One region of the Streptomyces sp. NPDC030991 genome, then DNA from elsewhere that is predicted to be linked to it. Evidence: riboswitches for the same ligand, from Rfam matches in the RefSeq annotation. Region 1 holds a riboswitch; the other holds the start of a gene.
What was found. A riboswitch is a leader RNA that binds a small molecule or an ion and turns the genes downstream of it on or off. The one in region 1 is predicted to bind S-adenosylmethionine.

Region 1 (7,570 bases):
CGCATCCTGGGCCCATGGCTGAGAGCACTTTCTCGAAGATCTCCTGGACCGAGTTCCGCCCCGACCAGCGGCGTCTGGTCACCGGCGCGGCGCTGACCGGCGCGGGCATGCTCGTCGCCGCGGCGGGCGTCGGCGTACTGGTCTACGAACTCGCCCGCGCGGGCCGCACCTGGACCGGCGGCTGGCAGGTGCCGCCGACGGAGCTGGCGTCCCGCGCCTTCCACCAGGCGCAGAGCGCGGCGCAGGCGGGCCGTGACGCCTGGGCCAGCTACCAGGAGTCACCGGTCCGCTAGGGCTTGCCCTCCGCCCCCACGAGCGCCCCCACAGAACGCCCGAGGGCGGCACCCCCTCGTGAAGAGGAAGTGCCGCCCTCGGGAACGAACAGACAAGCTGAACCAGGTCGGTGACCGGGATCAGAAGTCCATGTCACCGCCCGGCATGCCGCCCGGAGCGCCGCCGGCAGCGGCCTTCTCCGGCTTGTCGGCGATGACGGCCTCGGTGGTGAGGAACAGCGCGGCGATCGACGCGGCGTTCTGCAGCGCGGAGCGCGTCACCTTCGCCGGGTCGATGATGCCCTCGGCGATCATGTCGACGTACTCACCGGTCGCGGCGTTCAGGCCGTGACCGACGGGCAGGTTGCGCACCTTCTCGACGACGACGCCACCCTCGAGACCACCGTTGACGGAGATCTGCTTGAGCGGGGCCTCAAGGGCGAGCTTCACGGCGTTGGCGCCGGTCGCCTCGTCACCCTCGAGCTCCAGCTTCTCGAAGACCGCGGAGGCCTGGAGGAGGGCCACGCCACCACCGGCGACGATGCCCTCTTCGACGGCCGCCTTCGCGTTGCGAACGGCGTCCTCGATGCGGTGCTTGCGCTCCTTGAGCTCGACCTCGGTCGCGGCACCGGCCTTGATGACCGCAACACCGCCGGCGAGCTTCGCCAGGCGCTCCTGCAGCTTCTCGCGGTCGTAGTCGCTGTCCGAGTTCTCGATCTCGGCGCGGATCTGGTTGACACGACCCTGGACCTGGTCGCTCTCACCGGAGCCGTCGACGATGGTCGTCTCGTCCTTGGTGATGACGACCTTGCGGGCGCGGCCGAGCAGGTCGAGACCGGCGTTCTCCAGCTTGAGGCCGACCTCCTCGGAGATGACGGTGCCACCGGTGAGGATGGCGATGTCGCCGAGCATGGCCTTGCGGCGGTCACCGAAGCCGGGCGCCTTGACGGCGACGGACTTGAAGGTGCCACGGATCTTGTTGACGACCAGGGTCGACAGGGCCTCGCCCTCGACGTCCTCGGCGATGATCAGCAGCGGCTTGCCGGACTGCATGACCTTCTCGAGCAGCGGAAGGAGGTCCTTCACGTTGCCGATCTTCGAGTTGACGATCAGGATGTACGGGTCGTCGAGCGACGCCTCCATACGCTCCATGTCGGTGGCGAAGTACGCCGAGATGTAGCCCTTGTCGAAGCGCATACCCTCGGTGAGCTCGAGCTCCAGACCGAAGGTCTGGGACTCCTCGACGGTGATGACGCCTTCCTTGCCGACCTTGTCCATGGCCTCGGCGATGAGCTCGCCGATCTGGGTGTCGGCGGCGGAGATGGAGGCCGTCGAAGCGATCTGCTCCTTGGTCTCCACGTCCTTGGCCTGCTCGAGGAGGGCGGCGGAGACGGCCTCGACGGCCTTCTCGATGCCACGCTTGAGGGCCATCGGGTTGGCACCGGCGGCCACGTTGCGCAGACCCTCGCGCACCAGGGCCTGGGCCAGGACGGTCGCGGTCGTCGTGCCGTCACCGGCGACGTCGTCCGTCTTCTTCGCGACCTCCTTGACCAGCTCGGCGCCGATCTTCTCGTACGGGTCCTCGAGCTCGATCTCCTTGGCGATGGAGACACCATCGTTGGTGATCGTGGGGGCGCCCCACTTCTTCTCGAGGACGACGTTGCGACCCTTGGGGCCCAGGGTCACCTTGACGGCGTCGGCGAGCTGGTTCATGCCGCGCTCGAGGCCGCGCCGTGCCTCCTCGTCGAACGCGATGATCTTGGCCATGTGAAGTGGTCCTCCCGGACGGGGTGGAAAAGCAAGCAAACGGACCGTGCTGGTGCCCGCGACGGACGGCCCCCGAGCCTTGTGGTTCCTTGCCCCACCAGGCTCCCGGACCTCACCGACCCGATCCAAGTTCTGTCACTCTCACCTGGAGAGTGCTAAGCCAATGATTAGCACTCGACCCATGCGAGTGCAAGCGGCTACCACAGATTCGCGAGGGGCGCGCGCAGCACGAAGGGCCCGGGCCCCCGGATGGGGGCACGGACCCTTCGACTCGTACGAAGCCTGCGGTCAGTCGCGACGCGCTTCAGCCGGCGGCGGCCAGGCGGACCATGTCGGCCTGCGGCCCCTTCTGGCCCTGCGAGATCTCGAATTCCACTCGCTGACCCTCTTCGAGGGTGCGGTAGCCGTCCATCTGAATCGCGCTGTAGTGGACGAATACATCCGCACCACCGTCGACCGCGATGAAGCCGTACCCCTTCTCCGCGTTGAACCACTTGACGGTGCCCTGAGCCATGCCTAACTCCCCTATTACTGGCCCTTGCACAGACCCGCACTTCGCGGATCCGGGTCAGACCTCACCCCCCCGAATGTGTTGGGGTGTGCGCCGGAACGCGTCGACCGCGGCTGAATGTATCTGCCCAACTGCCGTCTGCAACAGGTCAATCGGACGAGAATTCTGGGCACGCGCGATCGGGGTAACCGGGCCGATTCACCGGAACCCGGGGCAAGTCGGGCCGGGTAAATGCCGTAAAGAGCCCGAAAGGGCTGGGTACTTTGGCTGCTTCTTGTCGCGTCTCGACCGAGAACTCATATGCGCCCGTCATGCACCACGGACGGGAACGAATCAGCTTTCCCAACTGTACCGCGCTCAACCATGCAGAATTGCCCCCTCCGCTTCTCTCGCGGAGGGGGCAATCAGAGTGACTCTGGGTAGAGCAGGGAAGATCAGCCGCCGGCGACGGCGGGAATGATCGAAACGCCGGCGCCGTCCGGCGTCGCCGTCTCCAGGCCCTGCTCGAAGCGGACGTCGTCGTCATTGACGTAGACATTGACGAAGCGGCGCAGCTTGCCCTGGTCGTCGAGGACGCGGGCGGCGATCCCGGTGTGGTTCTTCTCCAGGTCGGCGATGACATCGCCGAGCGTGGCGCCCTCGGCGGCGACCTCGGCCTGCCCGCCGGTGTAGGTACGGAGAATGGTGGGGATGCGGACGTTGACGCTCATGGCTGGGTGACTCCCGGTGCTACAGGTTCGCGGGGCTACGGGTTCGGATCGGGCTCAGTGGTCGAGCCCTGCGGCGCGGAACGCCTCCAGGCTCGGCCGGATCGTCGCCGTCGCCTGGGAGGTCTCGGCGACGGCGTCCAGCGTCTTCAGACCGTCGCCCGTGTTCAGGACGACCGTCGTCAGGGACGGGTCGATGAGGCCCGCCTCGATGAGCTTCTTGGTGACGCCCAGCGTCACACCGCCCGCCGTCTCCGCGAAGATGCCCTCCGTCTGCGCGAGCAGCCTGATCGCGTCGACGACCTGCTCGTCGTTCACGTCCTCCACCGCGCCGCCGGTGCGGCGCGCGATGTCCAGGACGTACGGGCCGTCGGCCGGGTTGCCGATGGCGAGCGACTTGGCGATGGTGTCCGGCTTCTGCGGGCGCACCACGTCCGTGCCCGCCTTGTACGCGACCGAGACCGGCGAGCAGCCCTCCGCCTGGGCGCCGAACAGCTTGTACGGCTTGTCCTCGACGAGCCCGAGCTTGATCAGCTCCTGGAGACCCTTGTCGATCTTCGTGAACTGCGAGCCGGACGCGATCGGGATGACCAGCTGGTCCGGGAGGCGCCAGCCGAGCTGCTCGCAGATCTCGTAGGCGAGGGTCTTGGAGCCTTCGCCGTAGTACGGGCGCAGGTTGACGTTGACGAAGCCCCAGCCCTCGCCCAGCGGGTCGCCGATGAGCTCGGAGCAGAAGCGGTTCACGTCGTCGTAGTTGCCCTCGATGGCGACGAGGTCACCGCCGTAGACACCGGCCATCACGACCTTGCCCTGCTCCAGGTCGTGCGGGATGAAGACGCAGGAGCGGAAGCCCGCGCGGGCGGCGGCGGCGCCCACGGCGCCGGCCAGGTTGCCCGTCGAGGAGCAGGAGAGAGTGGTGAAGCCGAAGGCGCGCGCGGCCTCGATGGCCTGCGCGACGACGCGGTCCTTGAAGGAGTGCGTGGGGTTGCCGGAGTCGTCCTTGACGAACAACTTGCCCTGCTCGACACCGAGTTCACGGGCGAGGTTGTCGGCCTTGACGAGCTTGGTCCAGCCGGGGTTCAGGTTCGGCTTCTCGGCGACGTCGGCCGGGACGGGCAGGAGGGGGGCGTAGCGCCAGATGTTGGCCGGGCCCGCCTCGATCTGCTTGCGAAGCGCCTCGGGGTCGCCGACGGGCAGGTCGTACGCGACTTCCAGAGGCCCGAAACACTCGACGCAGGCGAAGATCGGCCCGAGCTCGAACCTGGTGCCGCACTCGCGGCAGGAGAGGCCGGACGCGGGGCCCAGATCGACGGTCTTCGCGGAGGTGCCCGGGGTGGCGTCGGTGGTGGCGACAGTCTGTACAGCCATGAGAGGCGAGGCCCTTTCTCCTCATCTTCCTCGCGGCGCATCTCGCCACGAGACGGATTTGGCACCTTCCCGAGCCGGGAGCCTCGCGGGCGCACTGCAATCTGCGCGACGAGACCGGCTGGAGGGTTGCCGGGGCTTCAACGGGCCGTATCCCTCTGCCCCTCTGGATGAGCGGTATTCGGTTGTGTGGGGCGGCGACCCCGACATGCGATGGTCACCCGCCTTGTTCAAGACTGTAACCGAAGGCCCGGACCCTTGAGATAGTCGTCCGAACCGCGAGATGGATCACATTGGGAAGGACTCTGACCGTGCTCGAAGAGGTCGAGACCTGGCTGAGCAGGCGTTCCTGGTCCGTGACCGACCGCCCGCGGCCCCAGCTGGCCGCCGCTAAACGCGCGTCGGGACAGCGGGTCAGCGTCGTCCTGCCCGCGCTCGACGAGGAGAGGACGGTCGGCGAGATCGTCTCGGTGATCCGGCGCGAGCTGATGACCGCGGCCGCGCCGCTCGTCGACGAACTGGTGGTCCTGGACTCCGGCTCCACCGACCGCACCGCCGAGGTGGCCGCGGCGGCCGGGGCCCGTGTGGTGCACCGGGACACGGTCCTGCCACGCATCCCGGCCCTGCCCGGCAAGGGCGAGGTGCTGTGGCGTTCGCTCTTCGTCACCTCGGGCGACATCGTGTGCTTCGTCGACGCGGACCTGCGGGAGTTCTCGGCGGACTTCGTCACCGGGATCGTCGGCCCGCTGCTCACCGACCCGGACGTGAGCTTCGTGAAGGCCATGTACGACCGGCCGCTGGGCGACGCCGCCGGTCAGGGCGGCCGGGTCACGGAGCTGATGGCCCGCCCGATCCTCAACATGCACTGGCCCCGGCTCGCCGGGTTCGTCCAGCCGCTGGGCGGCGAGTACGCGGCGCGCAGGTCGCTCCTCGAACAGCTGCCGTTCCCCGTCGGGTACGGCGTCGAGCTCGGGCTGCTCGTCGACGCGCTGCACACCGTGGGTCTGGACGCGCTGGCCCAGGTCGACGTGGGGGTGCGCAAGCACCGGCACCAGGACGGGCAGGCGCTCGGCCGGATGGCCGCGGCGATCTACCGCACGGCGCAGCTGCGGCTGGCCCGCGGGCATCTGGTGCGGCCGGTGCTCACCCAGTTCGAGCGGGGCGAGGACGGTTTCGCGCCGAGGACGTACACGGTGGACACGGCGGAGCGGCCGCCGATGACCGAGATCAGTGAGTATGCGGAGCGTCGCGTGGCGTAATCAGGAGGTAATCATTATTTCTGCCTAGATTGCCCCCTATGTGGCTCGGACACCTCAAGGGCTGGGCGGCGCTCGCCGCGACAGCGACAGCCGCCGCGACCCTCGTCGCCGCGGCCACCCCCGCCTCCGCCGTCGTCGTCGAACCCTTCGCCAAGCGCTACGAGGAAGCCCTCTACGGCGACTTCCTCACCTTCGGCAACACCGTGCTGCGCTGCCCCGCCACGCCCCAGGACGCCGCGACGCGCTGCGCGAACGCGCAGTCCGGACAGACCGCGGAGAACAACAACCAGTTCGCCATGGAGTACGCGGACACGGCCGGGTTCGGCTCGACGGTCCTGAACTCCTCCACCGGCAAGGTGACGATCCCGCCCGGCGCCACGGTCGCGTACGCCCGCCTCTTCTGGGGCGGCAACGACGGCACGTACAAGCTCGGCCGCAACCAGATCAAGCGCTGCGACACCGCGGGCCCCGCCACCTCGCCGCCCGGCGACCCGCTCACCGAGCGGCCCGTGGTGCGGGTGGCCGGCGGCGCCGAGTCCCCGGTCGCCGTGCGCGACGCGGTACGCACCCCGGCCGGGGCCGGCGGCCCGCACTACTACACCGCCGAGTCCGACATCACCTCGCTCTTCTCCGGCGTCCCCACCGGCGTCGAGGTGCCCGTCGCCGTCGGCGACGTGTGGGCCCCCACCGGCAAGGGCTGCGTCGGCGGCTGGTCGCTGACCCTCGTCTACAAGTACTCCGGCCCGAACAGCGAGTACGCGCCCACCCGCCGCAACGTCTACGTGTACGGCGGCCACGTCGTCCAGCAGTCCAAGGACCCGGACACCACCATCTCCATCGACGACTTCTACCGGGCCGGCGGCGGTGACGTACGCGCCGGTGTCACGGCGTACGAGGGCGACGCGAACGTGGCGGGCGACCAGTTCCTGGTCAACGGCCGGCAGATCGGCGACCCGGACGGCGGAGGCACCGGCAACTTCTTCGACAGCCACGCCGACGGCGCCCTCGACCCGGACGACCACAACAACTTCAGCATCGACGCCAAGCAGGCCGTCATCCCGTCGGCCGCGCTGCCGCCGGGCTCCACGTCGGCCCGGCTGACGTTCCGTACCAAGGGCGACACCTACGTGCCCTCGGCGCTCGCCTTCTCCGTGCCGGTCCCCGACCTGGAGGTCAGGAAGAGCGCCACACCGAAGAAGGTCCCGCCGGGCGGCAAGGTGACGTACACGATCACCGCCAAGAACATCGGCGAGGTCGACTACCCGGGCGCGAAGCTCAGCGACGACCTGAGCGACGTACTGGACGACGCCACCTACGACGGCGACGCCAGGGCCACCCTGGGCCACGTCACCTACGACGCGCCGAAGCTGAACTGGCGCGGTGACGTGCCCGCGGGCAGGACCGCGAAGATCACCTACAGCGTCACGCTCCACGACCCGCTCCGCGGCGACGGCAGACTCACCAACCACGTCGTCGCCGACACCCCGCGCACCAACTGCGCGGACGATTCGAGCGACCCGCACTGCGGGACGGCGCCCGTCGTCAAGAAGCAGCGCGGGCCCGTCCCGCCGCTGGACATCGTCGAGCGGCCCTCCACCACGACCCCGCGCCCGTGCGCCCGGATCAGCGACACCATCACCCTGCGCAACACGAGCGCCCACCCCCGCAGGGACGCGCGGATCCACTGGC
Region 2 (7,570 bases), on a different contig from region 1:
TTCCAGGTCGGTACGGGCCGCATGCCGGCCCAGCAGCCGGGCGCTCAGGTCCCGCGCAAGAAGGTCATCTACACACAGGCCGAGATCGACCAGCTGGCGGCGTACATCGCCTCGCTGGGCGCCGGTCCCGTGGCGCCGACCTCGAAGGACTACAACCCGGACGGTGCGAACATCGCCAAGGGTGGTGAGCTGTTCCGCACCAACTGCGCGCAGTGCCACAACTTCACCGGTGAAGGTGGCGCCCTGACGCACGGCAAGTTCGCGCCGACCCTCGAAGACGTCGCTCCCAAGCACATCTACGAGGCCATGCAGACCGGCCCGCAGAACATGCCGTCCTTCCCGGACACGACGATGACCAAGCAGAACAAGAAGGACATCATCGCGTACCTCGACGCGGTCAACGGTGACAAGTCCGAGAGCCCCGGCGGCCTCAAGCTGGGCGGGCTCGGCCCGGTCAGTGAGGGCCTGTTCGCCTGGATCTTCGGTCTGGGCGCCCTGGTCGCCGTCGCCATCTGGGTCGCCGCTCGGACCGCAAAGGCCAAGAAGTCATGAGTAGCCAAGACATTCCAGAAGAGAACCTGCCCACCGAGCAGGAGACCGGGCACGGGTCCTCGGTAGCGGTGAAGGACAACCCCTTCGCCGACCCGGGGCTGCCGGAGCACGAGCACCGGATCCAGGACATCGACGAACGGGCCGCCAGGCGGTCCGAGCGTGTCGTGGCGATGCTGTTCACGATCTCGATGCTGGCCACCGTCGCCTTCATCGCCTCGTACGTCGCCATCGACGTCGACCAGAGCATCTACGTCTTCCCCATCGGTCACATCAGCGCGCTCAACTTCGCGCTGGGCATGACCCTCGGCGTGGCCCTGTTCTGCATCGGCGCGGGCGCGGTCCACTGGGCCCGCACCCTGATGTCCGACGTCGAGGTCGCCTCCGAGCGTCACCCGATCGAGGCAGAGCCCGAGGTCAAGGCGCAGGTCCTCGCGGACTTCGCCGACGGTGCGCGGGAGTCGCAGTTCGGTCGGCGCAAGCTGATCCGCAACACGCTCTTCGGCGCGCTGGCCCTGGTGCCGCTCTCCGGCGTCGTCCTCCTTCGTGACCTCGGCCCGCTGCCGGGCACGAAGCTGCGCCACACGGCGTGGAAGAAGGGCCTGAAGCTCGTCAACATGAACACGAACGAGCCGCTGCGTGCTTCGGACATCGCGGTCGGTTCGCTCACCTTCGCCAAGCCCGAGGGCGTGGAGGAGCATGACGAGGACTTCCAGCAGGTGATGGGCAAGGCCGCGCTGATGCTGGTCCGGATCCAGCCGGAGAACATCAAGGACAAGCGCGAGCTCGAGTGGTCCCACGAGGGTGTTGTCGCGTACTCGAAGATCTGCACCCACGTCGGTTGCCCGATCTCCCTGTACGAGCAGCAGACGCACCACGTGCTGTGCCCGTGCCACCAGTCCACCTTCGACCTCTCCGACGGTGCGCGGGTGATCTTCGGTCCGGCCGGTCACGCTCTGCCGCAGCTGCGCATCGGCGTCGACTCCGAGGGCTACCTCGAGGCGCTGGGCGACTTCGATGAGCCCGTCGGTCCTGCCTTCTGGGAGCGCGGATGAGTACTACGACCACCAACGAGGCGCCTTCTCGCGAGAAGGCACCGGCCGGCGAGCGCGTCGCCGACTGGGCGGACGGCCGCCTGGGGATCTACTCCCTGGCCAAGTCCAACATGCGCAAGATCTTCCCGGACCACTGGTCCTTCATGCTCGGCGAGATCTGCATGTACAGCTTCATCATCATCATCCTCACGGGTGTGTATCTGACGCTGTTCTTCCACCCGTCGATGAACGAGGTGGAGTACCACGGCAGCTATGTCCCGCTGCAGGGACAGCTGATGTCCGAGGCGTTCAACTCGACCATGCACATCTCCTTCGATGTGCGCGGTGGCCTGCTGATCCGGCAGATCCACCACTGGGCCGCGCTGATCTTCCTCGCCGGCATGTTCGTGCACATGATGCGCGTGTTCTTCACGGGCGCGTTCCGCAAGCCGCGTGAGGTCAACTGGCTGTTCGGCTTCCTGCTGTTCGTCCTGGGCATGTTCACCGGCTTCACCGGTTACTCGCTCCCGGACGACCTGCTCTCCGGCACCGGTGTCCGCTTCATGGAGGGCGCGGTCCTGTCCGTGCCGATCGTCGGCACGTACCTGTCGTTCTTCCTCTTCGGCGGCGAGTTCCCGGGCGGCGACTTCGTCGCACGGTTCTACTCGGTCCACATCCTGCTGCTGCCGGGCATCATGCTCGGCCTGATGGTGGCCCACCTGATCCTGGTCTTCTACCATAAGCACACGCAGTTCGCGGGTGCCGGAAAGACCGAGAAGAACGTCGTCGGCATGCCGCTGCTGCCGGTCTACATGGCCAAGGCGGGTGGCTTCTTCTTCCTGGTCTTCGGCGTCATCGCGATCGTCGCGGCCATCGCCTCGATCAACCCGATCTGGGCCATGGGCCCGTACCGCATCGACCAGGTGTCGACCGGCGCGCAGCCCGACTGGTACATGGGCTTCTCCGAGGGCCTGATCCGTACGATGCCGGGCTGGGAGATCAATCTCTGGGGCCACACGCTCGTCCTGGGTGTCTTCGTCCCGCTGATCATCTTCCCGCTGGTCCTGGTCGCGATCGCGGTCTACCCGTTCATCGAGTCCTGGGTCACCGGCGACAAGCGCGAGCACCACATCCTGGACCGCCCGCGCAACGTCCCGACGCGTACGGCCTTCGGTGCCGCGTGGATCTCCTGGTACTTCGTCCTGCTCGTCGGTGGTGGCAACGACCTCTGGGCCACGCACTTCCACCTGTCGATCAACGCGATCACCTGGTTCGTCCGGATCGGCTTCTTCGTCGTGCCGGTCCTGGTGTTCATCGCCACCAAGCGGATCTGCCTCGGCCTCCAGCGCCGCGACCGGGACAAGGTGCTGCACGGACGCGAGTCCGGCATCATCAAGCGCCTGCCGCACGGTGAGTTCATCGAGGTGCACGAGCCGCTCGGCCAGGAGGCGCTGCACACGCTCACGGCGCACGAGCAGTACAAGCCGGTCGAGCTCGGCCCGTCGGTCGACGAGAACGGTGTCGAGCGCAAGCAGTCGCGTCTGCAGAAGGCCCGCGCCAAGCTCTCGAAGGGCTTCTACGGGGAGAACAACCAGATCCCCAAGCCCACCGCAGAGGAGTACAAGGAGATCACCAGCGGCCACGGCCACCACTGATCTCTGAACTGTCCGCCACGGCAGGAGCCCTCGTCCAGGCACTGGACGGGGGCTCTTTGCCGTCCGCGGCGCTGGATAGGGTAGGGCTGCGCGGCCGCACGCCGCGCAGCCCTTTCTGACTTCACATGGAGCGGCCATGAGCGCTTTGCACCCCGCTGGAGGCGACACCGCGGCGGGTCGTTCCTGGCCCTCCGTCCTCAACGGCCTGCTGGACGGCCGTGACCAGAGCGCCGACGACACCGCGTGGGCGATGGACCGGATCATGCGGGGCGAGGCGACCGACGCGCAGATCGCCGGTTTCGTGGTGGCGCTGCGGGCCAAGGGCGAGACCGTGGAGGAGATCTCCGGTCTGGTACGCGCCATGTACGAGCACGCCAATGTGATCGAGGTGCCGGGGGAGACCGTCGACATCGTCGGCACCGGCGGCGACGGCGCCAAGACCGTCAACATCTCCACCATGTCCGCCATCGTGATCGCCGGCACCGGAGTGAAGGTCGTCAAGCACGGCAACCGCGCCGCCTCCTCGGCCTCCGGCGCCTCCGACGTGCTGGAGAAGCTCGGCGTCAATCTGGAGCTGGCGCCCGCCCGGGTCCCGCAGATCGCGGAGGAGGCGGGGATCACCTTCTGCTTCGCCGTGAAGTTCCACCCGGCGCTGCGGTACGCGGGCGCCGCCCGCGGCCAGCTCGGCATCCGGACCGTCTTCAACCTGCTGGGCCCGCTGACCAACCCGGCCCGCGTGCGCTCGCAGGCGGTCGGTGTGGCCGACGCGCGGATGGCGCCCGTTGTGGCCGGGGTCTTCGCCGAGCGCGGCAACTCCTCCCTGGTCTTCCGCGGCGACGACGGGCTCGACGAGCTGACCACCACCGCCACCTCCCGGGTCTGGGTCGTCCGCGACGGGGCCGTGCGCGAGGAGTCCTTCGACCCCCGGGACGTGGGCCTCGACCTGGTGCCCGTGGAGGCGCTGCGCGGCGCGGACGCCTCGTACAACGCGGAGGTGGCGCGGCGGCTGCTCGACGGGGAGCGCGGGCCCGTGCGGGACGCCGTGCTGCTGAACTCGGCCGCCGCGCTCGTGGCCGTCCGGCCGGGCACCGGGACGCTCGCCGAACAGCTCCGGGCCGGCATGGACCGCGCGGCCGAGTCGATCGACTCCGGCGCGGCGAAGGCGACCCTGGAGCGGTGGGTGGCGGCGACCAACCGCTGAGCGGTACGCGCGCGCGGGGCGCGGTCCGGCATGTCTCACAGAGCGGACTGCGCCCTTGCCGTATCGGGAAGATATGGCAGGATGCTTTTCAAGGTCATGAGTGACAGCGATCGAGGCCCCAGCCCGCTGTCCGGCAACCCTCCGTCCGTGGCGGGGTGCCCTGGGTGAAGACCAGGCCGCAAGCAGCAAGGCTTGTGGCAAGCGCGGACCCCTCGCGAACTCCTAGGGGTCCTGGGTCGTTTGAGGGAGCAGTCTCGTGAGCAAGCGAATGTGCTAGGGCCTGTCTGACAATTCCCGTCTGCCCTGCGACGCCTGCACGCACTCTCGCCGCACCGGGCACCAGGCCAAGTACGTCCAGTACGAGGCCTTGCACCCAGCACGCCGAGAGCACGCACCAGACGCCGCAGGGCCGCCCTTCGGGCGACGACGGGAATTATCAGACAGGCCCTAGGGCCGGGCGGCCCCTTCTTCACCATCTCCACCACCCTCCGTACGGCCGTGTCCGCGCCGTGCGTCGAGGTCGATTCCCGTACGCCGTAAGCCGGTCGACCGCTGCCGTACGGGCTCCTCACCGCCACTTCGCCTTGTCATGCCGGGAGACAGCCATGTCCGCTCAGACCACCGCCACCGCCACCGCCACCCCCGCCTCCGTCGAGTCCGCCGACCCGTCCTGTGGGGCCCCGCTGCCGGTGCTCGGCCGGGACGTGACCGTGCCGCTCGTCACCGGTGGCGAAGTGACGTACGCCGCGCTCGACTACGCCGCCAGCGCGCCCGCCCTGCAGCGCGTCTGGGACGACGTCGCCGCCTATGCCCCGTACTACGGCAGCGTGCACCGCGGCGCCGGATACCTCTCCCAGCTGTCGACCGACCTCTTCGAGAACTCCCGGACCACGGTCGCCGAGTTCCTCGACTGCCGCGAGGACGACCAGGTCGTCTTCACCCGGTCCACCACCGACTCGCTCAACCTGCTCGCCGCCGCGCTCCCCGCCGACTGCCAGGTCTTCGTCTTCGAGACCGAGCACCACGCGTCGTTGCTGCCCTGGCGCGACGCCCGCGTGACGTACCTGAACGCGCCGCGCACCCCCGGCGAGGCCGTCGCGACCCTGGAGCGGGCGCTCGCCGACCGCGACCCGCACGGGCCGGCGCTCGTCTGCGTCACCGGTGCCTCGAACGTCACCGGCGAGCTCTGGCCGGTGCGCGAACTGGCCGCCGCCGCGCACGCGCACGGCGCCCGGATCGTCCTCGACGCCGCCCAGCTCGCCCCCCACCACCCGGTCTCCGTCCAGGACCTCGACGTCGACTGGATCGCCTTCTCCGGGCACAAGCTGTACGCCCCGTTCGGAAGCGGTGTGCTCGCCGGCCGCGCCGACTGGCTGCGCGCGGCCGAGCCGTACCTGGCCGGTGGCGGCGCCTCCCGCAAGGTCGCGCGGCGCGCCGACGGCGGCGTGGACGTGGAGTGGCACGAGAGCGCCGCCCGGCACGAGGCCGGCTCACCGAACGTCATCGGCGTGTACTCCATCGCCTCCGCCTGCAAGGCGCTGACCGAGGCCGGCTTCGACCAGCTGGTCGCCCGTGAGCAGTACCTGATCCGCAAGGTGCGCGAAGGGCTCGCGGAGGTGCCCGAGGTGAAGGTGCTCTCCCTGTTCGGGGACGACGCCCCGCGCGTCGGCGTCCTCTCCTTCGTCGTCGAGGGCTGGAACTCCTCGCACTTCGCCGCCGCGCTCTCCGCCGAGTACGGCATCGGTGTGCGGGACGGCCTGTTCTGCGCCCACCCGCTCGTGCGGACGCTGCTCGGCTCCGACCCGGGCACCCAGGGCGAGTGCGGGGCGCCGGAGACGGCGCCGGGCGAGAAGTCGCTGAACGCCATCCGGGTCAGCTTCGGCGCCGGGACGCCGGACGAGCACGTGGAGCGGTTCGTGGGCGCGGTGAAGGCGCTGGTGCGCGACGGCGCCGCGTGGACCTACCGCACGGAAGAGGGCCGCTGCGTCCCGGCCCGCTAGGGGCGCGGGGAACTGCGCGACCAGCCACGACGACGAAAGCCGCAGACGCGTCTGCTCGCTGCATGAGCAGACGCGTCCGCGGCTTTTCCATGGCTGAGCGCGCCCACGCGGCGGAGCCGCAGATCGCTACAGTCCCGCGCCCCTGGGCGGCGCTAGCTGTCGAGCCCGATCGAAAAAGCGGCCTCAAGGTCATGTTGCGAATACGTGCGGAACGCCACATGCGTGTCCGTCGCCTCGACGCCCTGGATCTTGCTGATCTTCCCGGGAATGACGTCGGCCAGATCGTCATGCCGGGCCACCCGGACCATGGCGATCAAGTCGTACGTGCCGGTGACGGAGAAGACCTCGCTGACGCTGTCGAGCGCCGCGATCGACTCCGCGATCTCGGGGATCCGGTCCACGCTGGTCTTGATGAGCACGATCGCGGTGATCACGGCTGGCTGTCTCCCTCGGTGGCCGTGGCTGGGGCTGCTCTCACCTTAGCCCGGGCCCTGTACCTCACCCACGCGTAGAGGAACCCGACGGAGAAGCCGATCAGGTGGGCGAGGTAGGCGACGCCCGGCCCCTGGCTGTCCTGCCCCGCCGCCGCCCACTGGAGCGCCACCCAGAACGGCAGCACCACCCACGCGGGGAAGCGCAGCGGAAGGAAGAGCAGGAACGGGAAGACGCTCGTCACGCGCGCGTCGGGGAACAGGTAGAGGAAGGCGCCGAGCACCGCCGAGATCGCCCCCGAGGCACCGACCAGCGTCTGCTCGGAGCCGGCGTGGGCGGCCGCGTAGCCGAGCAGTGCCAGGTAGCCGCTGATCAGATAGAAGAGCGCATACGGCAGATGCCCCATGCGTTCTTCGACCATCGCCCCGAAGACGTAGAGGAAGAGCATGTTGCCGAGCAGATGCACCCAGCTGCCGTGCACGAACAGGGCTGTGGCCGGGGTGAGGGCGGCGCGGGGTGATCCGGTGAAGAGTTCGGCGGGCAGTACACCCCACCGCTCGAAGTAGGCACTCTGCGCGGTGAGGAGATGGTCGCCCATGCCGTAGGACGGGTTGAGCCCCGAGGAGGGGGAGAGCACGAAGGTCACGCAGCAGACGGCGATGATTCCGTACGTGACCGGAGCCGGATGCCCTCTGAGGA

Region 2: linked by a shared signal. The riboswitch ahead of ACZ45E_RS33510 (aminotransferase class V-fold PLP-dependent enzyme) and the one ahead of thrC (threonine synthase) in region 1 are both predicted to bind S-adenosylmethionine.

The regions. Positions count from the first base shown of each region.
Region 1 is NZ_JBVIFR010000022.1:107,209-114,778, reverse strand. Features, by position in the region: gene ACZ45E_RS32230 (hypothetical protein) at 15-293, shown strand; gene groL (chaperonin GroEL) at 414-2,039, opposite strand; gene ACZ45E_RS32220 (cold-shock protein) at 2,344-2,553, opposite strand; gene ACZ45E_RS32215 (ubiquitin-like small modifier protein 1) at 2,985-3,260, opposite strand; gene thrC (threonine synthase) at 3,315-4,625, opposite strand; SAM riboswitch class I at 4,644-4,799, opposite strand; gene ACZ45E_RS32205 (glucosyl-3-phosphoglycerate synthase) at 4,934-5,881, shown strand; gene ACZ45E_RS32200 (DUF7927 domain-containing protein) at 5,920-7,570, shown strand, end outside.
Region 2 is NZ_JBVIFR010000024.1:112,371-119,940, reverse strand. Features, by position in the region: gene qcrC (cytochrome bc1 complex diheme cytochrome c subunit) at 1-552, shown strand, start outside; gene qcrA (cytochrome bc1 complex Rieske iron-sulfur subunit) at 549-1,604, shown strand; gene qcrB (cytochrome bc1 complex cytochrome b subunit) at 1,601-3,238, shown strand; gene trpD (anthranilate phosphoribosyltransferase) at 3,375-4,439, shown strand; SAM riboswitch class IV at 4,532-4,649, shown strand; gene ACZ45E_RS33510 (aminotransferase class V-fold PLP-dependent enzyme) at 5,045-6,439, shown strand; gene ACZ45E_RS33505 (Lrp/AsnC family transcriptional regulator) at 6,592-6,873, opposite strand; gene ACZ45E_RS33500 (rhomboid family intramembrane serine protease) at 6,870-7,570, opposite strand, start outside.